2 regions of the Shewanella sp. 10N.286.52.B9 genome follow, and region 1 is predicted to be linked to the other one. Evidence: predicted binding sites of a transcription regulator. Region 1 holds the regulator's gene; the other holds the start of a gene.

The links. Region 1 encodes FliA, which starts transcription of late flagellar genes. Its sites were predicted from a motif close to CTAAAGNTNNNNNNNNNNNNGCCGATA; they were not measured.
Region 2: a site for FliA is predicted at 9,787-9,813, ahead of BCU91_RS06195 (VC2046/SO_2500 family protein). Genes of this name have one in related genera too.

The regions. Positions count from the first base shown of each region.
Region 1 covers NZ_MCTY01000047.1:60,233-68,159, reverse strand. The annotation lists gene fliR (flagellar biosynthetic protein FliR) at 1-71, shown strand, start outside; gene flhB (flagellar biosynthesis protein FlhB) at 79-1,209, shown strand; gene flhA (flagellar biosynthesis protein FlhA) at 1,325-3,424, shown strand; gene flhF (flagellar biosynthesis protein FlhF) at 3,455-4,840, shown strand; gene BCU91_RS04065 (MinD/ParA family protein) at 4,845-5,726, shown strand; gene BCU91_RS04060 (RNA polymerase sigma factor FliA) at 5,719-6,438, shown strand; gene cheY (chemotaxis response regulator CheY) at 6,480-6,863, shown strand; gene BCU91_RS04050 (protein phosphatase CheZ) at 6,878-7,615, shown strand; partial or broken gene BCU91_RS04045 (Hpt domain-containing protein) at 7,632-7,927, shown strand, end outside.
Region 2 covers NZ_MCTY01000091.1:605-23,746, forward strand. The annotation lists gene BCU91_RS06120 (FadR/GntR family transcriptional regulator) at 1-258, shown strand, start outside; gene BCU91_RS06125 (FadR/GntR family transcriptional regulator) at 333-1,061, shown strand; gene BCU91_RS06130 (2-keto-4-pentenoate hydratase) at 1,280-2,080, shown strand; gene BCU91_RS06135 (Na+/H+ antiporter NhaC family protein) at 2,294-3,673, shown strand; gene BCU91_RS06140 (NUDIX hydrolase) at 3,800-4,252, shown strand; partial or broken gene BCU91_RS06145 (FMN-binding negative transcriptional regulator) at 4,344-4,848, shown strand; gene BCU91_RS06150 (GNAT family N-acetyltransferase) at 4,905-5,360, shown strand; gene rrtA (rhombosortase) at 5,357-5,998, opposite strand; gene queC (7-cyano-7-deazaguanine synthase QueC) at 6,014-6,706, opposite strand; gene queE (7-carboxy-7-deazaguanine synthase QueE) at 7,052-7,720, shown strand; gene BCU91_RS06170 (PLP-dependent cysteine synthase family protein) at 7,799-8,866, opposite strand; tRNA gene BCU91_RS06175 (tRNA-Tyr) at 9,129-9,213, opposite strand; tRNA gene BCU91_RS06180 (tRNA-Tyr) at 9,344-9,428, opposite strand; tRNA gene BCU91_RS06185 (tRNA-Tyr) at 9,525-9,609, opposite strand; tRNA gene BCU91_RS06190 (tRNA-Tyr) at 9,639-9,723, opposite strand; gene BCU91_RS06195 (VC2046/SO_2500 family protein) at 9,847-10,350, shown strand; gene BCU91_RS06200 (DUF406 family protein) at 10,550-10,837, shown strand; gene BCU91_RS06205 (EAL domain-containing protein) at 11,091-13,268, shown strand; gene BCU91_RS06210 (YchJ family protein) at 13,296-13,778, opposite strand; gene BCU91_RS06215 (nuclear transport factor 2 family protein) at 13,907-14,455, opposite strand; gene smrA (DNA endonuclease SmrA) at 14,642-15,232, shown strand; gene BCU91_RS06225 (M2 family metallopeptidase) at 15,346-17,229, opposite strand; gene BCU91_RS06230 (TetR/AcrR family transcriptional regulator) at 17,423-18,064, shown strand; gene BCU91_RS06235 (acyl-CoA dehydrogenase) at 18,077-20,353, shown strand; gene pyk (pyruvate kinase) at 20,559-21,998, opposite strand; gene BCU91_RS06245 (MurR/RpiR family transcriptional regulator) at 22,208-23,062, opposite strand.

The DNA.
Region 1 (7,927 bases):
TGCAAGCCCAGCTGCTGATGTGTGATATTTTACAACTGACCTGTCACATTGACGGTTCCATAAGCCAGTAGGGACAAGATGGCAGAAGATACCGGTCAAGAACGCACCGAGGACCCCACCGCCAAGCGACTGGAACAGTCCCGTGAAAAAGGTCAGGTCGCCCGCTCTAAAGAGTTAGGAACCGCAGCAGTATTATTAGCATCTGCTGTGGGGTTTGCGTTTGTTGGCCAAGATCTGGCGCGCAGCTTACACAGCGTGATGACGCAAATGCTCACCATGGAGCGGGATCAGATCTATGACACCAACTCTATGTTCCTAGTTTGGGGGGTTATTGGCGCTGAGCTTGCTTGGCCATTATTCAGTTTCATTGCTTTTCTCGCCTTTATTGCCTTTCTTGGCAATATTGTCTTAGGCGGTATTACTTTTTCGGTTAAAGCTTTTATGCCTAAGGGCAGTAAAATGAACCCTGCTAAAGGCTTTAAAAGAATGTTTGGCACCCAGGCCTTAGTTGAACTAACTAAAGGTATTGCTAAATTTTTGGTGGTGGCAATATCGGCGTATTTTTTATTGTCGTTTTATTTTTACGATATTTTGACCTTATCTATGGGTCATTTACCGGGAAATATTTACCACGCGCTGGATCTATTGGTATGGATGTTTATTTTATTGTGTTCATCAATGCTATTGATTGTGGTGATTGATGTGCCATTTCAAATATGGAACCACAATAAACAGCTTAAAATGACCAAACAAGAAGTTAAAGACGAGTATAAAGACTCTGAAGGTAAGCCTGAAGTAAAAGGCCGTATTAGGCAATTGCAGCATGAGATGGCCAATAAACGCATGATGTCTGAAGTGCCCAATGCCGATGTGATTGTGGTTAACCCAGAGCATTACGCTGTGGCAGTAAAATATGATGCCAGTCGTTCATCTGCGCCATTTTTAGTGGCAAAAGGGGTTGATGATGTGGCCTTTAAAATTCGCGAAATAGCCCGAGAGCACGAAGTGCCAATTGTATCAGCGCCGCCGCTAGCCAGAGCCATATATCATACAACTAAAATTGACCAACAGGTACCGGAAGGACTATTTACCGCCATTGCACAAATCTTAGCTTACGTATTTCAGTTAAAACAATACCAAAAGGGTCGCGGTAAACGTCCAAAACCTATTCCGCTCAATCAACCTATTCCGGATGATTTAAAACATTAGCTGCGGTGTTTTTAGGCACTCAAACCGCAACAGCTGCTATTAACTAATAGCTTGGCTTAGTAATTGCATTTCGCTGATGTCAGCGTCAAAAATATTACGAAAGGGTTTACGGTTAATGGATGTAAAGACAGCGCTAGGTCAAGCAAAGCAAATACGATTTAGCACATTCAAAGGTATTGGTACCCCTTTATTGGTGCTGGCTGCATTAGGTATGGTGGTATTGCCGATGCCGCCATTTCTGCTTGATATTCTATTCTCCTTTAACATTTCCCTCGCTTTAATCGTGTTACTTGTCGCTATTTATAGTGATCGCCCACTAGATTTTGCCGCATTTCCGACTGTTTTACTGGTGGCCACCTTATTACGCTTAGCATTGAATGTGGCCTCAACACGAATAGTGTTACTTGAGGGGCATAACGGTGGTGACTCCGCGGGTAAAGTGATTGAAGCCTTTGGTTCGGTGGTGATTGGCGGTAACTATGCTGTGGGTTTAGTGGTGTTTTTAATCCTGATCATCATCAACTTTGCCGTAGTAACCAAAGGTGCGGGGCGTATTTCAGAAGTGAGCGCACGTTTTACCTTGGACGCCATGCCGGGTAAACAGATGGCCATTGATGCCGATTTAAATGCCGGTACATTAACTCAAGATCAGGCACGTATTCGCCGTGCTGAAGTGACGAAAGAAGCTGACTTTTATGGCGCGATGGACGGTGCGTCAAAATTTGTGAAAGGGGATGCTATTGCTGGGATTATGATTCTGGTGATTAATATCCTTGGCGGTTTTGTCATCGGCATGGTGCAGCACGGCTTGGATTTTTCAAGCGCGGTGGAGATTTATACCTTACTGACCATTGGTGATGGTTTGGTGGCGCAAATACCCGGATTGCTTTTATCTATCGCCGCCGCCTTGATGGTGACGCGCCAAAATGAGTCTGGCGATATGGGCGGGATGATGATCAGCCAAATGTTCCATAGTCCTAAGTCTATGGCCATTGCATCAGCCGTGCTTTTTGTTATGGGTGTTGTACCTGGTATGCCACATTTCGCGTTTTTAACGTTTGCATTTATTACCGCAGGCGCAGCTTACTTTATTTATAAACGCAATAACGACAATAAAACCCTTGCGCTAGAAAAAGCAGTTAAAGGCCCAAGCGATGTCAAAGAGGCTGAGCCCAAAGAGCTAAGCTGGGAAGATGTACATCATGTAGACACCATTGGCCTTGAAGTGGGCTATCGACTTATTCCGCTGGTAGATAAAGGTCAAGGCGGCGAGTTACTCAGTCGAATTAAAGGGGTACGTAAAAAATTATCGCAGGAATTGGGCTTTTTGGTACCGGCAGTGCATATTCGTGACAACTTAGATTTATCCCCCAACTGCTATCAAATATCCTTAATGGGCGTGGTAGTTGGCGAAGCAGAAGTAAGACATGATTGCGAGTTAGCGATTAATCCAGGTCAGGTTTACGGCAAGCTTGATGGCATAGAGACCAAAGATCCAGCTTTTGGTTTAGAAGCCGTTTGGATAGCTCCAGCGCAACGTGAACATGCGCAAACATTAGGTTATACCGTGGTTGATACCGCGACTGTTGTTGCTACTCATATAAGCCAGTTACTGACCAATAATGCGGCTAAATTATTGGGCTATGAAGAAGTGCAGCAGTTAATGGATATGCTATCGAAAAACTCGCCGAAGTTAGTGGATGGCTTTATACCAGACGTTATGCCGCTAGGTTCAGTGGTAAAAGTGATGCAAAACCTTCTTAATGAAGGAGTTTCTATCCGAGACTTGCGCACAATCGTGCAAACACTGTTAGAATACGGCAGCAAAAGTAATGATACTGAAGTGTTAACCGCTGCAGTACGTATTGCCTTGAAACGAATGATAGTGCAAGAGATCTCTGGGCCCGAATTGGAAATCCCTGTCATAACATTGGCGCCAGAGTTGGAACAGATGTTGCACAAGTCTATGCAGGCAACCGGCGGTGAAGGGCCCAATATTGAGCCAGGCCTTGCAGAACGTATGCAGAAGTCATTATTAGATGCTTCTCAGAAGCAAGAAATGGTCGGTCAACCAGCCATTTTATTGACATCAGGCATGCTTAGGTCAACTTTGTCGCGGTTTGTGAAATACACCATTCCTAATTTACGGGTTATTTCTTACCAAGAAATACCCGATGAAAAGCAAATACGCATAGTATCTGCAGTTGGGCAATAGCAATGACTTTCAGTTTGAAAGAGGTACGTAGTGAAAATTAAACGATTTTTTGCCAAGGATATGCGCTCAGCATTAGCTCAAGTCAAAGAGACTTTGGGCTCTGACGCGGTGATCATGTCGAATAAGAAAGTAACTGGTGGCATCGAAATTGTTGCAGCAGTTGACTACGATGAGCCTAAAGTTGATGTTGCAGTAAAATCGCCCGTTGCAGCCTTTATGAATGTGACTGAAGACCGTGTGTCAATTGGTGCTAATAAACCTGCTATTAAAGCACACACTAAAGTCAGCCCACCGCCAGTAGCTGATTCATTACAGGCGTTATTAGAAAAGCAGCATAGCCGCCTGCAGCAACAAATTTCCCAGCAACATGAAGAGCCGGAATTACCAGATTGGGCTAAACAGTTAGAAGCAAGCAAACCTGCAGCTAAAGAACCAAGACAGCATCAGCAACACATTGAGCCGTCTAGATCTCCAAATAAAGGTCATTCAGCTGAAATGGAAGCAATGCGCGAAGAGATGGCGTCACTGCGTGGTTTGCTAACTCATCAAGTTTCTTCATTAATGAAAGAACAGAAAAAACGCACCGATCCTGTGGGCGCGATGCTTGAAAGTAAATTAATTGCCGCAGAGTTCTCGCCTGCTGTCGCTGCCAAGTTATCCAGCCTAAGTCAGCAGTTTTCTCCCGCCGATTTAGTCAGAGCCTTACCCCAAAGTTTGGCCAACCTGCTCGATAACCAAGGTGACGATATTGTGCGCACTGGTGGCGTAGTCGCATTTGTCGGTCCAACTGGTGTCGGCAAAACCACTTCATTGGCTAAAATTGCTGCCAGATTTGCCGCTCATCATGGCCCAGAACAAGTTGCGTTAATTACCACAGATCATTATCGTATTGGAGCCTTTGAGCAATTGGCAACTTATGGCAAAATAATGGGCTGTCCAGTTAAACAAGCACATGATTTAACTGAATTAGAACAAATTCTTTATCAGTTTAAGAATCGTAAGTTAGTATTGATTGACACTGCGGGTATGGGGCAACGAGATTTACGCCTTTATCAGCAATTAGATGATTTGATGGCAAACACCAGAATACCCATTCGTAGTTATTTGGTGATGTCGGCAACCTCTCAACGAAGAGTGTTACTCGATGCCGTAGAACATTTTAAAAGAATCCCGTTATCTGGGTGTATACTGACAAAATTAGATGAGTCAGTATCTATTGCTGGCGCATTAAGTGTATTAATCCAAAATGGGTTGCCACTAAGTTATGTTACTGATGGGCAACGTGTTCCAGAAGATATGCAGGTTGCCGATACGCTTTCATTAGCAAGACAAGCGTTAGCAGCACTTAACGAAACAAAACCTCAAACGTCACCTGACACTGCGTGGTCAAATGACATGGCCTATGCATTCGAGTAAAGATATGACCCGAGATCAAGCAAGTGGTTTACGTATGATGAATCAACCAAATAACGATAAAGTAAAAGTAATTGCAGTCAGCGGTGGTAAAGGCGGCGTGGGTAAAACCAGTGTGTCGATTAATACCGCGGTAGCACTTGCTGAGAAAGGCAAACGGGTTTTAGTACTCGATGCCGATTTAGGACTCGCCAACGTTGATGTGATGTTAGGTATTCGAGCTGAGAAAAACTTATCTCACGTATTATCTGGCGAAGCAGAATTAGACGACATTATTGTTCGAGGCCCGAAAGGCATTGGTATTGTACCTGCCACATCAGGCACTCAAGCGATGGTGGAATTGACCCAAGCGCAACATGTTGGATTAATTCGTGCCTTTAGCGATATGAAAACCCAGTTTGATATTTTAATCGTTGATACCGCAGCGGGTATCTCTGATATGGTGCTGAGTTTTTCCCGTGCCTCACAAGATGTATTGATTGTAGTTTGTGATGAACCGACATCAATAACCGATGCCTATGCCCTGATCAAAATATTAAGTCGTGAGCACGGTGTGTTCCGCTTCAAAATTGTGGCAAATATGGTGCGCAGTTTGCGAGAAGGCATGGAGTTATTCGCCAAGTTAAGTAAAGTAACCGATAGATTTTTAGATGTGGCTTTAGAGCTTGTTGCGACAGTGCCATTTGATGAAAATTTACGTAAATCAGTACGTAAGCAGAAGTTGGTTGTGGAAGCATTTCCAAAATCACCAGCAGCCATTGCTTACCACGGTTTAGCCAATAAAATCATGAGCTGGCCTGTGCCACAGCAGCCTGGTGGTCATCTAGAGTTCTTTGTTGAACGTCTTGTTCAGCGCAAAGAAGTAAAAGAGGATACACCGAGTGAATAAAGCCGCCGCGTATACTCAGTTTGATAATAAAACCTCAATTGTTGAACAGTATGCACCGCTGGTAAAAAGAATTGCACATCATATGTTGGCAAGGCTGCCAGCATCGGTACAACTTGATGACTTATTGCAAGCTGGGATGATGGGGCTGCTGGAAGCATCATCAAAGTTTGATGGCTCTAAAGGCGCCAAATTTGAAACCTTTGCTGGGATCCGAATTCGTGGTTCGATGATCGACGAAATTCGCCGTGGTGATTGGGTGCCGCGCTCGGTACATCGTAACCAACGCCGTGTTGCACAAGTTATCGATGAACTGGGTCAAGAATTAGGTCGTGATGCCAGAGATACTGAAATCGCAGAAAAATTGGAAATATCTCTTGAAGAGTATCACCATATTTTAAACGATGTTTCAGTAGGAAAAGTTATTGGGATTGAAGACTTAGGTGTTTCAGAAGATGTGATTGTGTCTGATGAATTAACTGAGGATGAAAGTTTTGATTCTTTAGCCGAAGTGCAGTTTAAATCGGCATTAGCACAAGCAATTACCACATTACCCGAAAGAGATGCGCTAGTTTTGTCGCTATATTATGACGAAGCGTTAAATTTAAAAGAAATCGGTGCCGTTCTTGAGGTCAGCGAGTCGCGTGTTAGCCAGATCTTAAGTCAGGCAATGCTGCGTCTCAAAGGCAAACTCAAGCATTGGACACAGGTATAATTACTAATAAGAGCAACGAATTAAGCTCACCGGAGGAAACCTTGGACAAGAATATGAAGATACTGATTGTTGATGATTTTTCAACAATGAGACGTATCATAAAGAACTTGTTGCGAGACTTGGGATTTAATAATACTCAAGAAGCAGATGATGGCAATACCGCACTACCGATGTTACAAAAAAGCGATTTTGACTTTGTCGTAACCGATTGGAATATGCCGGGTATGCAAGGGATTGATTTGTTAAAAGCCATTAGAGCTGACGATTCATTAAAACACTTGCCAGTATTAATGGTAACAGCAGAAGCAAAACGTGAACAAATTATTGCCGCAGCGCAAGCTGGCGTTAATGGCTATGTGGTTAAACCTTTTACCGCAGCAACGTTAAAAGAAAAACTCGATAAAATCTTTGAACGTTTAGCCTAAGCAAAGGATAAGTTATGCAGGCAGCAATATCAGGGCTCATAGATCTTGAGCAAGCCCAGCAACTTGTTAAATTGCTTGAAGATGGACAACAAGAGCAAGCTGATGCGGTCATTCGTGACCTGTCAGTGCCAATACAACGTGAACTGTTTGATGAAGTTGGCAAGCTGACCCGTCAGTTACACAGTTCACTAAATGACTTTCAATTGGATACCCGTCTGGTTGAACTTGCTAACCATGAAATACCCGATGCAAAAGAAAGACTCAACTTTGTCATTGATATGACAGAGCAAGCTGCAAATAAAACCATGGATGCAGTTGAAGAATGTTTACCTTTGGCCGATACAATAATAAATAACATTCAATCGGTCACGCCAATGTGGGACAAATTGATGCGTAGGGACATTTCCTTAGTGGAATTTAAGTCCTTGTGTCATGACGTTCAACATATCATGTCCCATAGCGAACATGATTCAAATCGACTAAGAGAACTGCTCAATCAAATATTGATGGCGCAAGATTTTCAAGATTTGACTGGCCAAATGATCCGCCGAGTTATTGACTTAGTCATCGAAGTTGAAAGCAGTTTAGTGTCTATGCTGACAATCTTTGGCGAAAATGCAGCCGACTCGGATCGAGTCATTGATGATAATAAAATTGAAGCAGAAGGCCCTATCTTAAATGCTGACACCCGCGAAGACGTGGTGACTGGCCAAGATGAAGTGGATGATCTGCTATCAAGTCTGGGTTTCTAATTAGGAGTCAAATTTAATGTCTTTTGATGTTGATGAAGAGATACTCCAGGACTTTTTGATTGAAGCTGGTGAAATTTTAGAGCTTCTACAAGAGCAACTCGTCGCTCTTGAAAATAATCCTGATGATGCTGATTTACTGAATGCGATTTTTAGAGGTTTTCATACTGTAAAAGGTGGCGCAGGCTTTTTGAGCTTAGGCCCTATGGTCGATGTGTGCCACGAAGCTGAAAATACCTTTGACTTACTGCGAACGGGTAAGCGTCAAGTAAATGCCGAATTGATGGACATCATTTTGCAAGCTGTTGATGCGAT
Region 2 (23,142 bases), on a different contig from region 1:
TTGTTTCATAAAGCGGTGATGAAAGCGGCAAACAATGGTTTTCTGGCATCGATGGAAGGCGTTATATATTCTGCGTTATTGGTAAGTATTAAAATGACCAATAAAGACCCTCGAGACAATGGAGCGTCGGTTCCTTTTCATCGAGATGTGTATGAAGCCATTTTTAATCGTGATGGTGACAAAGCTGAGAAATTAACCGAAAAACTGCTCAATGATGCCAGTATTCGCCTTTCTCTTAGCCAAAGTGACAATAATTAACATCAGATGGTTGTGTATCATCACAAAATCATATACATAGTATGTAGTTATATTTCTTGGGATAGAATAATTACATGAGTGAACTAACATACTACGATTTAAGAAGAACAAACTCGATGTCGCCGAGTTTGCCGGTTCAAGTAGCAAAAGAGTTAGGTCGTAGGATTGTTGCTGGAACGTTTGTGCCTGGTACGCTTATTGATGATGAAAATAAACTGGCTGAACGCTATCAAGTCAGTCGAGTTGTCGTTCGTGATGCGGTAAAAATTCTTGTTGGTAAAGGCTTATTAGATGTACGCCGAGGAATTGGTACTCGTGTTAAACCTAGAAATAACTGGGCTTTACTTGACGATGATGTTTTAGCTTGGCACCTTTCTGCACCACTTAATCCTGACTTTTTAACTCAATTGATGGAGTTTAGACTCGCATTTGAGCCTAAAGCTGCCAGTCTCGCAGCATTAAATGCCACGGAAGAAGATATTCAAGCAATTACTCAAGCGCTGGCTGAAATGGAAGCGTCTACAAGCGATGTGGATCGTTTTGTGATTGCAGATGCACACTTTCACAGTGCTATTTTAAAAGCGTCTCATAATGAGTTATTCATTTCGATGGAATGTGTCATCTTTTCGGCATTGCTAGTCAGTATTCGTGTGACTAACCAAAATGATGCTGAAAACAAAAGCTCAATACCCTTTCACAAAGAAGTGTTTGATGCGATTAAAGCAAAAGACAGTACGTTAGCCCAGTCGTTAACAGAAACCTTGTTGAGCGATGCTAAGGCAAGGCTTGTAGAACTTATGTAATTTCTGCATGTGTCATGGCTAGCAGCATTATCTGATAGATAAAATTAATGTGCTTAAACCTTGAGGTTTAAGCACGTTTTTATTTATGGCTTAGAAGTAATCCATATTGATCCTCTAAACATCACATGTTTAACTGTATGGGATTGAATCAAATTAATTTTTACTGTTTTACCGTCTCTTTCTCTCATTGCTTAAATTAAGCCACATAAGGATTTAGTGTGTCCAATATATCAAAAACAGTTGATCAACAAGCATTACGTTTTAAATCGATAGCAGAGCATTTAGTTGCACAGCGTAATGCTACACAGCCTAAGTCTGAATTTAATTTATTACAGTCGCCTAAAACTTTGGCTGATGCTCATGCTGTACAGCAATTGATGATAGCCCTACATGATCATGCTCCCTTAGGTTGGAAATGCCTTACCCCAAGAGAAGATGGCAGTATTATCGCAGCACCATTGTTGGGGCAAGTTGTTGAAACTCAGGTGGTATGTCAAATGAAAGCGGTTAATGGCCAAGCATTGATAGAACCTGAAATCGCATTCTTACTCAGAAGTAACTTACCCAGTGGCAAACATTACAGCGAAGCAGAAATAGATGCTGCCATAGGTTCAACTCATATGGCATTAGAGCTTATTCAGCCGAGGTTTAGTCAAGGTTATAAAGCTAATCATTATGAGCGTTTAGCTGACGGTTTAAGTAATCAAGGTTTATTTATTGGCCCTGAAATTGAGAAAGCGGCGGCTTATAAAGCGGCTGGCATAAACATTACAATGACTCAGGCAGGGATTAAACATGATTATATCGGTGTTCACCCATGTGAATTACCTCAAAATCCTATGTATTGGCTGGTTAACTATTTATCTGCATTAGGAATCGAGTTAAATGCGGGAGAGTACATTATAACGGGGTCATACCACGGCGTAATAAAGGTCGATATGGATACGCCTTTATCCGTTGTTTATGACAACTTAGGAGAGTTTGAAGTGAGTTTTTCACATAACGAGTGTTGCGATTAATCGTGCTGACGTTAAAGTAGTCAATAGCCTAAACTATGAATAATAATGTCACTGTGGTTGTTTATTCAGTCACAGTGAATTTGTTTTCTTATAATTATTTTGAAATAAACCCGTATTTTTTTCAATATTGTGTTTAGTTCTTGTTGACTAAAATGCAATTCGACATTACTTTCTTTTTCCAATATTAATCTTCTTTTAACAAGGTAAAACCTAATGACAGAGCCATCTGCGATCAGTTTGATCCCGCCTTTGGTTGTAATAATGTTAGCCATATTTTTACGCAGACCGATACTTGCCTTAGTGATAGGCGCAGTTGTGGGATTATTGATGCTAGATCCTGCTGAAGCATTGAATAATTTTTCAGAAATCTCACTGAGTGTAATGGCTGACGAAACTATAGGTTGGCTGATATTAGTGTGTGGTACCTTCGGCGCTTTGATCGCATTATTAGTCAGGACCGGCGGCGCTTTTGCCTTTGGTAAAAAAGCCTTACGAGTAGCGAAAGGGCCCAAATCGTCATTAATGATGACCTTTGTATTAGGTGTGGCCATCTTTATCGATGATTATCTTAACGCGCTCACCGTGGGTGAGACCATGAAGCGCGTCACCGATAAATATAAAATCTCCCGTGAAATGCTCGCTTATGTGGTTGACTCAACTGCGGCGCCTATTTGTGTGCTGGTGCCGTTATCAACTTGGGCTGTATTTTTCGGCGGTTTGTTAGTAGACAACGGCATTGCCGAATCGGGGCAGGGCATTGCGGTATATATGCAGGCGATTCCTTATATGCTCTATGCTTGGGTGGCAGTGGTCATGGTGCCATTGGTTATTTTAGGGGTTATCCCACTTATTGGACCGATGAAAAAAGCAGAATTTAAAGCTAAACAAGGTATTGGTATTCCTGTTGATGAGTCTGCAGAAACTCACACCAGCGATGACTATGGGGTAAAGGCCATTGAAGACAATTTCAGTGCCGCCGACGAACAAGGCAAGTTACATAATTTTTTAGTACCCATCATCTTATTAGTCGGTTTTACCGTGTACTTTGATATTGATGTTTGGCTTGGATTATTGGCGACGATGGCTATCACCATTCCTTATTATACCGTGCAAAAATTAATGCCGTTATCCGATATGATGGAGCAAATGATTGATGGTTTTAAAAGTATGTTGCCTGCAATCGGTACTGTGATCGCTGCGTTTATTTTTAAAGATGTTTGCGATAAATTATTACTGCCACAATTTGTGATTGAAAGCTTAAGCCCCTATATGACCGCGCAAATGTTACCCGCGGTGGTGTTTATCGCTATGGCAGTTTTAGCGTTTGCTACAGGCTCAAGTTGGGGCATATTTGCCGTCTCCATCCCCATTGTGATGCCGTTAGCCCAAGCTGTTGGCGCGGATATGCCACTCGTGATAGGCGCGCTGCTTTCTGCGTCATCTTTTGGCAGTCAGGCGTGTTTTTATAGTGACTCCACCGTACTCGCTGCCCAAGGTGCAGGCTGTAATTTAGTTAGCCATGCGGTAACGCAATTACCTTATACGCTTATTGCCGCTGGCATTACCTTTATTGGGTTTATTTTTATTGCTTAGAATATAAGTTCATAAGTCGAGGTTATCGCATTAAACCCGTGCTGAAACTGAATCAATCTCAGTATCAACACGGGTTTTTTTATGGGATAGTGATTATAAATAAATCAACCGTGGAGTCGCTGACAAATGGGGCTATCAAATCAACAAGCGATAACCAAAAATGTGGATTCTGAATCATTCACTGGTTGTAAATTAGCTCTGATTTTTGAACATAAATTGGTGGTGTACTTACGGGATGATAAAACCAATATTCCGTTCCCGAATCAGTGGGACTTTCCAGGTGGTGGCCGCGAAGGCAAGGAGTCGGCCCAGGAGTGTGTGCTTAGAGAGCTACATGAAGAATTTGATATTGCGCTGCCAATAGAGCGTTTGATATACAAACAGCGAGGGATTAACCAAACTGCAAATGGCCACTCCTACTTTTTTGTCGCTTATATTACTCAAACTGAACTAGATGCGATTAATTTTGGCTCAGAAGGCCAATACTGGCAATTGATGACGATTGCCGATTATTTGGCTCATCCAGCTGCAATAGCGCCATTAAAACAAAGGTTACAGCAGTTTTTAGCAACGAATTAACGCGTTTATTGAGTTACTCATTAATACTGAGCACCCAAAAAGTTAAACCTACATATTAAGGATGATCATGTACCTACCTAAAAAATCACAAATGCAGTCTAACGAGGCTTTAGACTTTATCCAGCAGTTTGGCTTTGCTCTGCTTAGCTCGAGCGATTTACAAGCCTCTCATCTGCCATTAATCCTTAAAACTGATGCTGACGGTATTTTCTGGGCCTCATGGGTATATTTCACCTAATTGGTATGACGGTTTTCCTGCGGTGCCGACTTGGAGTTATGCTGCGGAACATGTCACAGGCCCTTTTGAGCTCACTGATAACAATGAAACCATTTTGCATTTAACTGACACCATCGCTAAATATGAGCCTGAATTATTACAACATGGTGGTTTTATTCCGAATGACTACCGCGATAAATTGGCTAAAGCCATTGTGGGTTTTAAAATTTCAATTACTTGCATCGAAGGAAAACTCAAGCTAGGTCAACATCGCTCAGAGGCTGATCAACTTGGGGTATTAGCGGGTTTGGCCAATTCGACAAACTTAGATGCTCAGCAGTTATATCAATATACTAAGCAAATGTTGAGTCAAACATAAGCTTGGGCAGCGATGTGTGTTACTTAAACTGAATAAATCTTAGTTAAGGGGCGTTAATGCAGCAGTTAGGCAACAAGGGTTATGTTATTTCAACGGATCAAAATAAATTAGATATCAGTGTTATTCACGGTTTTATCTCACAAAGCTATTGGGCCAAAGGGATGCCGATAACAGTATTAGCCAAGGCCATTGAGCATTCTTTGTGCTTTGGGGTATTTACTGACCAAGGCGAGCAAGTTGGTTTTGCCCGCCTTATCACAGATAGAGCCACATTCGCCTATCTAGCAGATGTGTTTATTACTGATCAACATCGAGGAATTGGTTTAAGTAAGTTACTCATCGAAACGGTGATAAGTCACCCCGATATACAGGGATTAAGGAGAATGATGCTGGCCACAAGGGATGCTCATGGCCTTTACGCTCAGTATGGTTTTCTGCCGATAGATAATCCCGAAATATTAATGCAAATTTGGCGGCCAAACATTTATCAGCAAGCACAAAATGATACTTAATTGTGGCTTGTTGACAGTGTTTGAGCGCGCTTTAAATAACCACTTAATGGCAACCAAATTAACCCGCACAATAACCCACTTACGACGCCAATTAAGTGAGACTCTGTGGCGACTCTGGCATTGATCAGCTCACTGACGCTGTCACTGGCGCCAAAATAGGTTTCATAACCAGCTTTGATGATGACCCCTAACAATAACAAATAGCCTGATTTAAAGCCTTTTCGGATATCAAGTAGCGCGCCAAAAGTGAAAAGTCCGTGTAATAGCCCGCTTAGCCCCACATAACCCTTTAGTTCTGGGTAAAACCAATATAAGCCGAGCCCTTCAAGCATTGCCAAACTCAAAAATAAGCCTGCGAGTTTAACGCTATGCTGTTTGTAGTGGGTCTCATGCAAAAACAAAATCACCCAAAAACCGGCTAGGTTCATTAGTAAATGCCACAAGTTAGTGTGCAGAATATTACCACTAAGCAGTCGCCACCATTCACCTTGGGTAATTGAGTCATAGCGATAAGCCAGTAAACTGTCGATATCTATTTGTGCAAGAGGCAGTAAATTTAAGGCAAATAATGCTGCGCAAATGACGCTCACTATAGTTGCAAAAACATATACGCCAATTTGAGTTTGCTTATTTGCCATGTCAGTAACCCTATTTTAAGCTTTAGCCATTTTTTGATTAAGCTCAGCCATTACAGTGTCAGCGTTAGCTAAATAATCATCTAAACCACGTTGGCGAAGGGTGCAGGCTGGGCAATCGCCACAACCACAGCCCTTTATGCCGTTGTAACAGGTAAGGGTTTCATTTCTGACTAAGGTTAATGCTTGGTATTTATCTGCTAGTGCCCATGTTTCAGCTTTGTTTAGCCACATTAACGGGGTGACAATTTGTAATGGTTTATCCATACCTAACGCCAATGATTGCTGCATAGACTTGATAAATTCATCACGACAATCAGGATAGCCAGAAAAGTCTGTTTCACACACGCCAGTGATAATGGCATCGCACCCTAACTGATAAGCATAAATGCCCGCTAAGGTTAAAAAGAGAATATTGCGCCCAGGGACGAAGGTATTAGGCAGTCCATTATTCATGATCTCATGGGATACCGGAATTGAATCTCGAGTAAGCGCAGACACCGCAAGCTCATTGAGTAAACCCACATCCATGACTTTATGGCTGGCAATGTTTAATTCTTTAGCAAGTGATTGAGCAATTTCAATTTCTTCACGGTGACGCTGGCCATAATCAAAGGTGATGGCATGCACTTCGTCATATTGAGACATTGCTTGAATGAGGCAGGTTGTAGAGTCCTGACCTCCGCTAAATACGACAATTGCTTTAGACATTTTTTTCACCATATAAAATTTAAATATATCAACATGTTCCCAGAGCAGACTCATTGAAACAGTTAGTTAATTGAAGCCGTTGATTACGGTCTAAATTATAACGACATTAAGGATAACTTTCATGGTTATTTAACTTTTGATTAGTAGAATTTTAGTGAGATTTTTATAGCAGTGACCTTTTTGTAAAAGCGGCTATTAATAGGCTGATTAATAATCAGCTTTCATCAGACATATGTAATTAGTTGGCAGGTAATCTAATAAGCAGTCATTATCATGGCCGTTAATGGTTGCAGCTACAGTGAAAATACACTATAAATGCGCCCTTACTGAGAATAAGGCAGCTAAATGAAATATCCAGTTAATGAAGTTTTTGAAACCATCCAAGGTGAGGGCACCTTTACCGGCGTTCCAGCAATTTTTGTTCGTTTGCAAGGTTGTCCTGTTGGTTGTGCTTGGTGTGATACCAAACAGACCTGGGATGTATTAGAAGCAAACAAGGTTTCTCAACAACAAGTTATTGCAGTGGATGGCACCATTGGTCGCTGGGCAAATCATGATGCGCATTCATTATTAACTGCATTTACTGAAAAAGGTTTTACTGCAAAACATATTGTCATTACTGGTGGCGAGCCATGTTTATATGACCTAAGTAAGTTAACCAGTCATTTGATTGAAGCTGGCAACAGCGTGCAGATTGAAACCAGTGGTACTTTCGAGGTTCATTGTCATGAGCAAGTCTGGGTTACCGTGTCACCAAAAGTAAATATGAAAGGCGGCTATAAAGTCTTAAAGGCGGCGCTAGAGCGCGCTAATGAAATTAAGCATCCCATCGCCACCCAAAACCATATTGATGAACTTGATGAGTTATTAGTGGATATTGATGTATCTAATAAAACCATTTGTTTACAGCCTATTAGTCAAAAACCTCGGGCAACTGAACTTGCCATGAAAACCTGTATAAGCCGTAATTGGCGCTTATCAATTCAGACCCATAAATATTTAGATATCGATTAACTAACATATTGAAAAATAATCCCGCCTAATGTCAATTGGGCGGGGTTATTTTTTATAACTGATTTTATGGCTAAATTTTTATAACTTCCCCAAACAACCACTGCTGTTAAAATGTTGCAACTCTAGGTCAAATTCTTCAGTACAACCGATATTGTTATTAATCCACTCATTATTATAATAGGTATCTAAATAGCGCTCACCAGAATCACACAGCAAGGTCACTAACGAGCCTGTTTCGCCTTTTTGTTTCATCTGACAGGCTAACTGCAACACGCCATATAAATTAGTCCCCGTTGATGGCCCTACCTTGCGGCCAATATGCTGTGCTAACCAGTTCATGGTCGCAATAGATGCTGCATCAGGGATTTTTTTCATTTCATCCACTACACCTGCGATAAAAGACGGTTCAACCCTTGGGCGACCGATGCCTTCAATATTACTGCCTTTATCGCTGGTAATACTTGCATCACCATTTATATAGTAGTCATAGAATACCGAATTTTCAGGGTCTACCACGCACAGCTTAGTATCAAGTTGTTGGTAATTAAGGTAGCGGCCAATGGTTGCTGAGGTACCGCCAGTGCCTGGGCTCATCACAATCCATGCTGGAATTGGATGTGGCTCTTTTTGCATCTGATTAAAGATAGAGTCAGCAATATTGTTATTGCCGCGCCAATCGGTGGCGCGCTCAGCATAGGTAAATTGATCCATATAATGGCCATTGAGTTGCGCTGCTAGGCGCTGAGATTCTGCATATATTTGGTCAGTTTTGTCGACGAAATGACAACTACCACCATAAAACTCAATTTGTTGGATTTTCTTTTTCGCGGTTGTGGCTGGCATTACCGCAATGAACGGTTGGCCAAGTAACCGAGAAAAGTATGCTTCAGATACTGCAGTACTGCCAGATGATGATTCTATGATGGTGGTATTTTCATTAACCCATCCATTTGAAATCGCATACAGAAACAAAGAGCGGGCTAAACGGTGTTTTAAACTGCCAGTTGGATGGGTGCTTTCATCTTTAAGATAAATGTCGATGCCAGTTAATTGTGGAAGTTCTAACTTAATTAAATGTGTATCGGCGCTGCGTTGAAAATCAGCTTCTATTTTAGCTATGGCTTGATTAACCCATTGTTTAGACATCTGACATCCTAAGTTTGCTGTAATCGGATTATCTTAAAGATAAATAACAAGATCAGGAAGTTAAATTCTAATGTTTTATGAACAAGGTTACATTTTGACGCTAGACAGCAAATTAATAATCGATATCAATAAATGACTAGGATAAGGCTGTGAAGTTGAAACTAAGCAAATCTTGATGATAAAACTGAAGTGAAACTACTGAGAATTGAAATTGAGCTAATTTGAATGAGCTAACTTGATGAACTGAAGTGACTAAAAGAAATGGTGGAGGGAGAAGGATTCGAACCTTCGAAGGCTGAGCCGTCAGATTTACAGTCTGATCCCTTTGGCCACTCGGGAACCCCTCCACATATTTTTTCTTTTTTACGTCAATCTAACTGGGTATAACTTTACATTTATATCTTTAAATATTAGCAATCAATTTTAACTATGTTGACCACATAAATAAAATCAATTTTAAATATTTTTGCTAATGAATGGTGGAGGGAGAAGGATTCGAACCTTCGAAGGCTGAGCCGTCAGATTTACAGTCTGATCCCTTTGGCCACTCGGGAACCCCTCCACATATTTTCATTAACGCTGTTACTTTTTACTCGTGTTACCTCTAATTTATGTTGGCCACATAAAATAGATTTTTAATGAAGCATAAACCGATAAATGGTGGAGGGAGAAGGATTCGAACCTTCGAAGGCTGAGCCGTCAGATTTACAGTCTGATCCCTTTGGCCACTCGGGAACCCCTCCACGAAACGGTATATTTATCATTGTGCAAATGGTGGAGGGAGAAGGATTCGAACCTTCGAAGGCTGAGCCGTCAGATTTACAGTCTGATCCCTTTGGCCACTCGGGAACCCCTCCTCAATTGCGGCGGCAATAGTAGTCACGAATTAAATATAAGTAAAGGAAAAATCGAAAATAATGCTCAAGTATTTGTTTAAGTGGTCGATAAAATATCAACCTTGATAAATTTGATGTAAATATATGCAAATTGAGTCGCCATTAGTCAACGAACTGCAATTAGGCAATCGCCTTAATGATGCAGTTGAACACCATAGAAGAGGCGAATTCGCGCTACTACTTTCTATGTTGTCTAATGACGCTTGCGATATGGCGCAATTTCAAGTCGATAAAAATTTATCCATTGATGAAAAATTATATAAACAGTTACATATTCCTAAACCCCAAGCATTAGTGTGCGATATATCTCAGCAACAGGCGATTAATCATGCCGGTGATTTTTATGAAAGCGGTTTAAGCCAATTTCATTTACAGCAGGCGTTAAAACCTGAAGCTGTAGTGACGCGGGGAAAATATGATGAAGATTTGCAAATCACCTTAGCGAATTGTGATCTACTGACTAAACTTAAGCACCAACAATTAGTCCCAGATACATCAGCTCTAGCGCAAAATGAATTTCTTGAGCAATTAACCATACAAAGAAAGATGAGCGAAACCCTAGCATCACAACTTTATGCCGTTGCCTAGTTAATGCAGGTGCTTAGTAAATGCCGTGGCAGTGATTAAGCCGTTACTTGAGTTAGTTGCTACTAAGCGTTAAGCGCCTGCTGGTTAGACAGCCCCAATTAGGTGTATTACTGATTGGTAATATTGTGAGGCATATAAAAATTTTATTTCAGTTTTTGGGCTATGCTGACGTTTTAATGTGTATTGATAGGTGATAAAAGTGATAAAAACGATTACTAAGCAAGAAGTACAAGTCAGTGACAACTGTAATGATTGTGGCAGCTTTGTCGATATTGGTGCTGTTATCGAAGAAGAAGATACACAACTTATCTTGCAAGTTGATGGTGAAAACTTTCAGCAAATTGCAGATGACTTAGTTAGCAAAGCCAAAGAACGTTTTAGCAATGTCAAAGTACAGCAGCAAGTAACCGAGCAAGATGTGGTGGTTACTTTTGAGTTTGACGTTACGGTAGAAAAAATGATTTTCCAATTAGAAAACGGCCTTTAATTAGTCGTTTCTATGAGGTGTTGAAGGTTACAACTTGCTGTTTTAAAATAGGAAGTGTAACCTTCATTTTCCGAAGTTGAGTAAAATTCAACATCATGATTTTGATAATAACATTTTTGTAAATATCTCTTTTTAGCAACACTTCTTAACATTTTTAGAGTGTTATTAACGGCTAAGTTCCGTTATTTTAAGTAGAAAAAACCTCCACAGAAAGAGGTTTACCCGACTGTTAAGTTGTCCTTTGGGAATAATAATGAAGCAAACTGAGCAACAACATTTATTAGAGTTAATTGTAAACTCTGTCGCCAAAGAACAAGGCGACTTTAAACAGACCTCAGAGTTAGTCTGTAAATTACTACTAAAGTTTTTTAATGCTAGTAGCGTTTCAGTTATTTCATTACGTAACAAGTCACTAAAGCAAGAAATCATTGCTTGTCTGTCTGCTGATGACAGCCTAAAACAATTAATTTACCAACACCGCAACGATAATCTTGTTGCAAATGCCTACTTTGATGATATACGCCGTTACCGTCATATTGTCAGTGACAGTTCTCAAACTGACACCCGTCTGCAGGGCTTAAGTGCTTATTATAAGCAAGCCAATGTTCACGCAAATTTAGATGTTGCCATCCGTATCAATGGTCATATAGAAGGGCTATTGTGCATTGAGTTTGAACATCCTCTAAAGCTAACAAGCGATCAAATACAATTTGCTTGTCAATTTGCCGATCAATTGGCTTTAACCCTTGCCACCCGCTATGCCTACGATAAAGATGAGCGAATAACACTATTTCATAGTGCTACAGAGCAAGCTAAGCATGTATTGATGCTTATTAATCTTAAAACCCAAATTATTGAATATATAAATCCAGCTCATGAAAAAATGACTGGCCTAAGTCGCGATATTGTTCAAGATAATCAATTAGTCAGCTTAGATTTTTTTCGTGGCAAACGAGAGCTTGCTGATGAAATGACCCAAGCGTTAATCAATGGCAATGTGGTAGAAGGTGAAAGTGAGCTAACTCGTCTTGATGGCTCGAACTACTGGGTGCAGTATCAAGCCAACCGCTTTGTCACTGAGCAAGGAAACGATTACGCCTTAGTGTCATGCCTTGATGTTACTGCTCAGCGTAAAAGCAAAGAGCAGCTTGAGCATCTTGCTTGGAATTGCAGCCTCACCGGCCTGAGTAATCGCCTTCATTTTACTCAGCAATTAGAAAGGCTCTCTCAAGGCACGTTGATCCTTATCGACTTAATGGGCTTTAAGCGGTTTAACGATACCAATGGTCATGAGCAAGGCGATGCCTTGTTATCCGAAGTCGCTCGACGATTAAAGCATTTTGCTAACAGCCATGATGCTATTGATGTGGCGCGAGTCGGCAGTGACGAATTTGCAATGATTTTACCGCAATTTGATGCTGCTGAATTACTCGAGAACAATATTAATAAGTTATATCAACAATTACTGGTCACCTCGGTAATTGGTCGTGAAAAAGTTGACCCTAAAGCGGCGCTAGCCATTGTTGATATAGCTGCGGTTGCAGATCAGTTTTCACCACTATCCTGTGCTGATATTGCTCTGCAGTACGCGAAAAAGAAGCCATCACTGAATTACCAAGTCTTTAATGATGACTTATTAGCAACCTTTAAAAATAACGCCGAAATAGAGCGAGATTTACAAACCGCGGTACGTAACAGGCAATTTGAACTGTATTATCAGCCACTGATGGATTTAAAAAATCATAAATTTATTGGCGCAGAAGCATTAATCCGCTGGCATCACCCCAAAAAAGGTGTGCTTTACCCGGGGGCATTTATTGATATCGCTGAACAAACCGGCATGATCACTGTCATTGGCGAATGGGTATTGGAAGCGGCCTGTAAGCAACTTAACTTATGGCAGCATAAGAATGTTGATATCGTCATGCATGTTAATGTTGCTGCAAGGCAATTTTTCAGTGGCAATTTATTTGAGCAAGTTTGGAGCTTAGTTACCCGCTACCGGATTAAACCACAAAGCTTAATTTTAGAAATTACTGAAACTGAGTTAATGGGAGATATTCGCCATGCAACCCGACTTTGCCAAGAATTAGCCGATTTAGGCGTTGGCTTAGCCATCGATGATTTTGGTACAGGTTACAGCTCTATGCGTTATTTAAAGCAGTTTCCAATTACTAAGTTAAAAATCGATCGCTCATTTATTGCCGATTTAACCACCAGTCATCAGAGCCGTGAAATTGTCAGCGCCATTATTGCTATGGCCAAGGCGTTAAATATATCCCTAACAGCAGAAGGGGTTGAAACCAAGGAGCAAGAGCTGTTCCTTGAAGATAGCTGTTGCCATCACGCACAGGGTTATTTATACAGCCCAGCCATAAGAGAAAACGAATTTTCACAGTTTATTTTTGAAAAAAATGAAGTCGTGCATTAGCACGACTTGTTGTTATTTGATGGCGTGTTAGCCTGTTAACTTCATGCAGCAGGCTTTAAATTTTTTACCACTATGGCAGATACATGGGTCATTTCGCTTTGGTAAATCCGCGTTAAATTGCTCACCAGTGGTGTAAAACCACTTAGCGTCTTCTCGAACAAATTGTGATTTTTCATAGATCGCATCGATTTCACCGTCATGATAAAACCAAGCTTTAAAGGTCACCGTTGCCGTGGCGAGCTCATCTTGTGGCTCAAAATTAATCACCTCTAATCCAAGCCATCGAGTAAGCTCAGCCCCTTGAGACAAATCATTAATAGATAGGCCGCCGCGATAGTTAGCATGATGAGTCTCGATTAAATAGGGATAGTGTTGTAATACAAAGGCGCAATAACGCGAGCGCATCAGGATCTCAGCTGTGGCTGCAACTTGAACATTACTGTGGTATGGCTTACAACAATCTTCATAAGTTGAATCACTGCCGCAGGGACAATGTATTTTAGTCGTCATAGTAGCTGTCTTTTAAATGCAATGAGTAAAAATGGGTTATAAAGTGTTGAAGGCTTATCTTTAATGGCTTAAAGCACTGATTATTAAACTGGTTAATAAGAGTTTTAAACTAGTAGCTTTAACAATTGCTATGGAATTCGATGTTCTGCTTCAACGGGTACAGAACCCACTTCAGCTTCATTTTCAACTGATATTGATTTAGCTTCAGTATTGAATTGGCGACCATAATATAAGTTAGAAATGGGTTTTGCCGAATAGTAAAGCTCAGGGTTCATTTTGGTGTTTGAATCAACAATAAACTGCCATTGATTGTTAGTGTCTTTTTGTGACACAAAAACAAATTTACCTGAAAATACACTAATTTGATCGCCTGTTTCTTTTTTAGGGTGGAATCGAACCAAATAAAAGCCAACGTCAGTAGCACTATCGTTAGTTAGCTTTCTATTGATGACTCGAAAATCGACTTCAATACGGGCTTCTCTTTTAGCAATTTTTTCAAAAAAATGCTGATAAAGTTCAACTATTTGTGGTTTACCGGTAATGATACCTTGATTTGGTGTTTCAGAAAGGTACACCGCATCATCGGTATACATGGTCTCGATGATACTGATATCTAAATTTTCAAAACCTGACGCAAAAGTTTTATAGTTTTGGTTTATGATTTCGTTATCTGTCAAGGTCACAGCTTGATTGAAAAAACTGATTAATGAGAAGCAGGCAATAAAAAATATTTTATAATGAGGCATGCAATTATTTTGCTCTTAGTGATTCTAACAATAGTCATTACGACAATGGCAACACTATAAATTATTCGGTAGTGATACTAAAGTGGATAATCTTTACAAAGTGTGTAGGAACCAATAATGAATAACGATGACAGCGCACTGTTTTTAGCAGAAATGGCAGGGGTAAAACCCATTAAGGCCAGTGATAGTATTTTTAGCTTCGATTCCGACATCGCAACAGAAGCGCAATTAGCCAGACGAGCTGCTGCAGCGCAGAATGAGTACATTAGTAAACTTACTGTAGATCCGATGATGATTAGTGCGGTAAAACCAGAAGACATGGTGAGTTACAAGCTTGATGGGGTTCAAGATGAAGTGTTTAGTCATCTGCGGCTTGGTAAATATAAATATCAAACAGTGGTTGATTTACATGTTTATCGCTTAGCTCAAGCGCGGGAATACCTTATCGAGGCGATTATCAAAGCACATCATCGTGGTGAGCGTAATATTTTGGTTATTCACGGTAAAGGCTTTAAAAGTAAGCCATACCCAGGGTTAATGAAATCAGCAGTGTGCCAATGGTTGATGCAGTTAGACGAAGTGCAAGCCTATCATTCTGCTACTCGTACTCAGGGTGGCACCGGTGCAGTATTTGTTATGCTGGTTAAATCCGCTCAGCAACGAATTGAGGCAAGTGAAACTAATCGTAAAGGAAGCGGTTTTAGGTAGTCTATATTATCGGCATCACATAGCGTTATTACCCTTATAACAAGGCCTACTCACTAAAACAGTCAGTGGGCCTATTTGTTATTGGCAGTTCATTTAAAACAGCTAACGATGAGTTACCAACCGCATTGACGGTTTTGTTGGCTATTTTGCTTATCTAACCACACTTGTAATGGCGCAAAATAATCGAGTACCGCTTTAGCATCCATGTTTTTAGTGCCAGTGACGATATTTAACGCTTCAGGCCACGGCTGACTTAAACCTGACTCAAGCATTTGATTAAGCTTATCTCCGGCGTCTTTATTACCATAAATACTACAACGGTGCACTGGGCCTTCATTACCGGCGATCTCACATAATGCTTTATGGAACTGGAATTGAAGTACGTGGGCTAAAAAGTAGCGTGTGTAAGGAACATTGCCAGGGACGTGATATTTAGCGCCCGGATCAAAGTCTGCTTCAGTACGTGCTATAGGCGCTTTAACGCCTTGGTATTTTTCACGTAAATCCCACCAAGCTTGGTTATATTGAGCTGGGCTAATTTCGCCATTAAATACTTTCCAGCGCCATTGATCGATCATCAAACCAAATGGCATGAAGGCAATTTTATCAAGGGCTTGACGCAGTAACAGTCCGATGTCTTTTGATTCATCAGGCACTTCATCTAATAGACCGATTTGTTTGAGGTAACTCGGCGTAATTGATAGCGCAATCGTGTCACCAATGGCTTCATGGAAACCGTCGTTTGCAGAACCTTTAAATAGGTGAGGTTGGTTTTTATAAGCGCGCTGATAATAGTTGTGACCTAATTCATGATGAATAACGGTAAAGTCTTCGGCGGTTTTTTGAATACACATTTTAATGCGAATATCGTCTTCGTTATCTAGATCCCAAGCTGAAGCATGACAAACGACATCGCGATCTTTAGGTTGCACAAATAATGAGCGAGTCCAAAATGTTTCTGGTAGCGCTTCAAAGCCTAATGATGAGAAAAACCCTTCAGCTTGCTTAACCATTTTAATTTCATCATAGTTATTGGCCGCTAAAAGCTCGGTAACATTGTAGCCAGGATCTGCATCATCAGGGGCGACAGTATTGTAAATGGTTCCCCATTGCTGAGCCCACATATTACCCAATAGATGCGCAGGAATAGGACCATTATCTGGTGCTACCTCGTCTCCATATTGCTGATTTAGTTCGCCACGGACATAACAATGTAGTGAATCATATAAAGGTTTAATATCACCCCAAAGTCGGTCTAATTCGGCTGAAAACGCCTCAGGCTCCATATCATATTGACTACGCCAAAGTTCTGATAAATCGCTAAAGCCTAAATCTTGCGCGCCTTCATTAGCCAGCTCAACTTCACGTTTAAATAATGGACGCATAGGTTTGGCTATTTCACGCCATCCTTGCCATGCTTCTAATAGCACCGCAGGATCTTGAGATTCAGCCATCAAATTTGATAATTCTGGCTGGGTTAAGCAGCGACCATCGGCAAAACAGTATTTCCCTTTACCGTATAAGCCATTCAGTTCTGAGCTAATTTGTGCAAGCTCAGCGTTTTTAGCAGGATCTAATGGCGCAGGTAATACCAAGCTACTTCGTAAAATATGTAACTTGCGGGCGTTAACAGGATCTAATTCGACCTTGGCATATTTAGCCGCTTCGGTGGCAAAGCCAACTGACATCGAAGTCATTTTTTCACTAATTGCAGCAGAAAGCGCAGCAGTATCTTCAGTGATAAAATTGCTATATACCCATTCGGTGCGTGCGCCTTCTACAGAGAGTTTGGCCAACTGTGCTTCAGCATCATTAATAAATGCGATTGCTGAAGCGCTATCAATTTTGGTTGTTTTTTCATTTGATTGGCTAGCTGGTGGCAGAGGATTTGTGGTGGTTAAATTAATCTCTTCATCCATTTGTTGGCAGGCTGAAAGGCCAAGCGCCATTGAAATAACAACAGCGATAGTAGACGGTTGTTTAAAAGTTAACTTCATCTTACAGGTTTCCTTATTTTTATTTTCGACGACAGTTTACATAATTAACTTAAATATTGCATTTTAGTTGCAACTTGGTGCACAAAGGGTTGCTGCTATCGTGTTGAGATGTAATAGCTACAAGAAATTAGATTGACAACTGTGCGCTCAATGTTTAATTTAAACGAGTGTTTTAATTGATTTGGGTCATGGAATGGCAGGCAGAACAGATACAAAAACAAGAATATTAGATGCTGCTGAAAAACTTTTCGCTGAGAGGGGCTTTTCAGAAACATCTTTACGTCTAATTACTAGCAAAGCCGAAGTTAATTTAGCTTCAGTTAATTATCATTTTGGTTCAAAGAAAGAGCTGATTAGAGCTGTATTAGCACGCTATTTAGATGTGTTCATGCCAAGCGCAGCTGCTGAAATAGATAGATTATTTAAAAATCCACAACTAGCTAATTTGAATGAGATATTTTCATCTCTAATTAATCCATTATTGGAATTAAACCAAGTTAGGCAGGGGGGAACAACGATATTTCTGCAATTGTTAGGTCGTGGTTATATCGAAAGTCAGGGCCATTTAAGGTGGTTTATCACCACGCATTATGGTGATTATTTAAAAGTTTTCGTTAAAGCGGTATCAGAAAGTGCGCCGCATATTCCGCCTGCAGAAATGTTTTGGCGACTACACTTTACCTTAGGGACCATAGTATTCACCATGGCTTCAGCTGATGCACTTAACGAAATTGCAGAAGCTGATTATGGTGAACATAATGATACTGAAGCAATCATTCGTAAGGTGATTCCATATATGGCCGCTGGTGTTTCAGTGCCAATTTTAGCTAAGTAATAAGGGATTAACATGACTGTCGTTATACTGGTTTTAATAGCACTTGCTGTGTTATTTGGTGTGCGTAATTTAAGGATGCGATTTATCACGCGTCCGGTTTTTTCGTTTTTTAAGAAAGTACTTCCGCCATTATCTAGTACTGAAAAAGAGGCGATGGAAGCGGGTGATGTGTGGTGGGAAGGTGAATTGTTTGGCGGAAATCCAAACTGGAACACGCTTCACAATTACGGTAAACCCCAATTAACAGCAGCTGAGCAAGACTTTATCAATAACCAAGTGCAAACAGCGCTGAGTATGATTGATGATTATGACATTGTTCACAACCGCAAAGACTTACCACCTGAGTTATGGGATTACTTCAAAAAAGAAGGTTTTTTTGCATTAATTATTCCCACTAAATTTGGTGGTCGAGAGTTTTCTGCCTACGCCAACTCAACCATTGTCAGTAAAATTGCCTCTCGCAGCATTAGTGCGGCCGTTACGGTTATGGTTCCTAACTCTTTAGGCCCTGGTGAGTTATTAACTCATTATGGTACTGAAGAGCAAAAACAGCGTTGGTTACCTGCGTTAGCTAATGGTGATGAGCTACCGTGTTTTGCGTTAACTGGCCCAGAGGCGGGATCAGACGCTGGTGCAATACCTGATACTGGTATTGTGTGTCGCCGCGAATTTAATGGTGAAGAAGTATTAGGTTTAAGTCTTACTTGGGATAAACGTTACATTACCTTGGCACCTGTAGCTACAGTGCTTGGTCTTGCATTTCAAATGCGTGACCCTGAGGGCTTATTAGGTGATACGGTTAATCTTGGTATTACCTGTGCGTTAATTCCAACCGATCATCCCGGTGTTGAAATTGGTCGTCGTCATAATCCATTGATGATGGCCTTTATGAACGGCACCACAAGTGGTGAAGATGTATTCATTCCACTGGATTGGATTATTGGCGGCCCTCAGTTTGCGGGTAAAGGCTGGAGAATGCTGGTTGAGTGTTTATCTGCCGGCCGTGGTATTTCATTGCCAGCATTGGCAACTGCATCGGGTCATATGGCCACTAAAACCACAACAGCTTATAGTTATGTAAGACAGCAGTTCGGTATGCCAATTGGTAAATTTGAAGGTGTACAAGAAGCGCTAGCGCGTATTATCGCTAACACTTATCAATTAGAAGCGGCCAGATGTTTAACCACCACCGGTATTGATTTAAAAGTGAAACCATCGGTGGTTACCGCGATTGCTAAATATCACATGACTGAATTAGGTCGAGATGTGGTAGAAGATGCGATGGATATTCAGTCTGGTAAAGGTATTCAGTTAGGGTCGAAAAACTATCTCGGTCATGCTTATATGGCCAGTCCTATTTCTATCACTGTTGAAGGGGCGAATATTTTGACCCGTTCGCTGATGATTTTTGGTCAAGGGGCAACACGCTGTCATCCTTATGTATTGGCTGAAATGGAAACTGCGGCGATGGAAGATCAAAAAGCAGCCATTAACCGTTTCGATTCATTATTAATGGGCCATATGACTTATGCTATTCGAAATGGCGTCATGGCTTTCTTTAATGCATTAACAGCCAGTAAAACCAATTCATCGCCAGTTAGTGGTACCACTCAGCAATATTATCGTGATATGAGCCGTATCTCGGCAGCTTTAGCGATAATGACTGATTTAGCTATGTTGGTCATGGGCGGTGATTTAAAACGTAAAGAGATGATCTCAGCGCGTATGGGCGATGTGCTAAGTCAATTATACCTAGCATCAGCAACCTTAAAGCTGTTTGAAGATAATGGCCGTCAACAAGATGATTTACCGGCAGTGCATTATGTCATGACTGAAAGATTACATCTTGCCGCTAAAGCATTGGAAGAGGCTATTCGTAACTTCCCAAATAAGTTTGTTAGCGTATTGCTTAGAGTGATCATATTTCCATTAGGTAATCACTTTAATGCGCCAACTGACAAGCAAGCAACGACCTTAGCAGATGGTTTCATGCAACCTTCGCCAGCAAGAGATAGGTTAACTTTCTTATGTGCTGATTTTGACGGAGATAGCAGCGGCATTGCTGAAGTTGAGCAAGCATTTACAGCTAAATATGCTTGTAAAGGTTTGTACTCTCGCCTTAAGAAAGCCCAAAAAGCGGGGACTCTTGATGCGAAACAGCCAATGGTTGACTTGTTTAACCAAGCTTTAGCCAATGACGTGATTAATCAAGCAGAGCTTGAGCAGCTACTTGATGCCAATGAAAAGCGCTTAGCTGCGATTCATGTCAATGATTTTGAAAGCCTATAATCGAAAGTTAACTGACGTTTGACTGTAACGGTCTAGCGTTACCTGAGGTTTGAATGTTAAACAAGTAATGTTTATGCCTTGGGTACTGTTAGCCTGAAATAATGACGACACACAATTTTCTAAATCAAAACACACATATTTAGCACATAAAAAAACCACCTAATCAGGTGGTTTTTTATTAGCTATTTGAAGCAATTAACTCATATTAAGCAACAACAAGTACTTTACAAGTGTTAGTGCCACCAACAGTTTCCATTGCATCGCCTTTAGTCATTAATACCATGTCACCTGATTTAAGGTAACCAGCAGCTGCAACCGCTTTTAACGCTTCTGATGCTAATGCATCAGCTGGGAAAGCTGTAGAATCAAACTGAACTGGCATAACACCACGGAATAAAGCTAATTTTGCTAAGGTCTTTTGATGACGAGACAGTGCGAAAATTGGTAATGCAGAGCTGATGCGCGACATTAACTTGGTGGTTTCGCCTGATTCAGTCAAGCTGATGATAGCTTTAACACCTTTTAAATGGTTTGCAGCATACATAGTTGAAAGGGCAATGGTTTCTTCAATAGTATCGAATGTTTCGTTCATTCTATGCTTAGAAGACATCACTGATGGATGCTGTTCTGCACCAGCACAAACATTGCTCATTGCTAACACAGTTTCTTCAGGGAAGTCACCGGCAGCAGTTTCAGCTGAAAGCATCACAGCGTCAGTGCCATCTAGTACGGCGTTAGCTACGTCCATAACTTCAGCACGAGTTGGCATAGGGCTTGAAATCATTGATTCCATCATTTGAGTTGCAGTAATCACAACTTTGTTCAATTGACGTGAACGACGGATAAGTTTCTTTTGTACTGCAACTAATGCAGCATCGCCAATTTCAACACCTAAGTCACCACGTGCAACCATTACGGCGTCAGATGCTTTAATGACATCGTCCATCGCTTCATCAGTACCAACAGCTTCTGCACGTTCTACTTTTGATACAATAAGTGCAAAACTGCCCGCATCTTCAGCAAGCTTACGTGCTAAATCTAAATCAGCGCCAGTACGTGGGAAAGAAACGGCTAAGTAATCAACCTGAATTTGCGCAGCCGTTAAAATATCTGCTTTGTCTTTTTCAGTTAGTGCAGGGGCTGTTAATCCGCCGCCTTTTTTGTTGATGCCTTTATTATTAGATAAAGGACCCGCAACAGTAACACTAGTGAAAACTTTACGACCTTCTACAGATTCAACTTTAAGCTGAACACGGCCGTCATCAAGCATAAGAATGTCACCTATGACAACGTCATTTGGCAATTCTTTATAATCGATACCAACTTGTTTCTCGTCACCTTCACCTTTAGCAAGATCTGCATCTAAAATGAAAGTATCACCTAAATTCAACTGAATTTTTTTGTTATCTTTAAAGGTAGATACACGAATTTTGGGGCCTTGCAAATCACCTAATACAGCTACGTGAACACCTAACTCTTTTGCAATATTGCGAGCGTCAGTAGCACGTTTAAGATGATCTTCTGGTGAGCCGTGTGAGAAGTTAAGACGTACAACATTTGCACCAGCGGCAATGATTTTACGTAGGTTATCATCGCGGTCGGTTGCAGGTCCAAGTGTCGTAACGATTTTAGTTCTGCGGAACATAGGATACTCCGTTAATTTAAAAGAAAAAGAATTCGGTACTAAATATTATGGACTTATATTAACAGAGATTTTCGAATTATGTAGGAAAGTTACGAACAAAAAGATCGTTTTTGAGATATATATCTGTGACTGAGTCGTATAAATTCAATAAAAAAGGCCGAACAGGTAATATTGTTCGGCCTTTCGGACAGGTAATTATTTAGTAATAATTAGATGGTAAGATCTTTATTTATCCGAGATTCTTTCAATACTTCTTTAACACGTTTTAGATTATCGCGAAAACGCGGGCCTCTTCTCAAGGTAAAGCCTGTGGCTAACACATCAATAGTAACCAGCTGTGCTAAACGTGAAGCCATAGGTAAATACATGTCAGTATCTTCTGGCACTTCCATGGTCACCGGCAACGTACATTCGTGAGACAGTGGCGAGTTACGAGCAGTAATCCCAATCACCGCAGCGCCATTTTCACGGGCAATTCGGGCTATTTCGATTAATGATTTAGTACGGCCAGTGTGGGATATAAGCACCACAACATCACCTTCATCGCAGCCAATACAGCTCATACGTTGCATTAATACATCATCAAAACAAATGACCGGTACGTTAAAACGGAAGAACTTATTTTGCGCATCGTGAGCAACTGATGAGGATGCTCCCAGGCCAAAAAACGATATTGTTTTAGCTTGCGTTAAAATATCTACGGCTTTATTGACTGCAACCACATCAAGGCTTTGACGGGCAGTATCAAGGGATGCCATTGAAGATTCGAAGATTTTTGTTGTATAGGATTCAGGAGAATCATCTTCTTCAACATGGCGGCTTACATAAGGTGTACCGTTAGCAAGACTTTGGGCCAAATGTAACTTAAAATCAGGGAAGCCCTTAGTATCAAGTCTGCGACAAAAACGGTTCACAGTGGGTTCGCTGACGTCAGCCATTTTGGCAAGCGTTGCAATACTAGAGTGAATCGCCGTTTGCGGAGAAGAGAGAATGACCTCTGCAACTTTTCGCTCTGACTTACTAAATTGTGTAAGGCTTTTTTGCACCTTCTCAAGGGTATTCATAAGTAATTGTCCGCTAAAATGGATGATGTAATTTTATATCATAAATTACAATTTAGGAGGAAATGAAGTAATTTTCATAC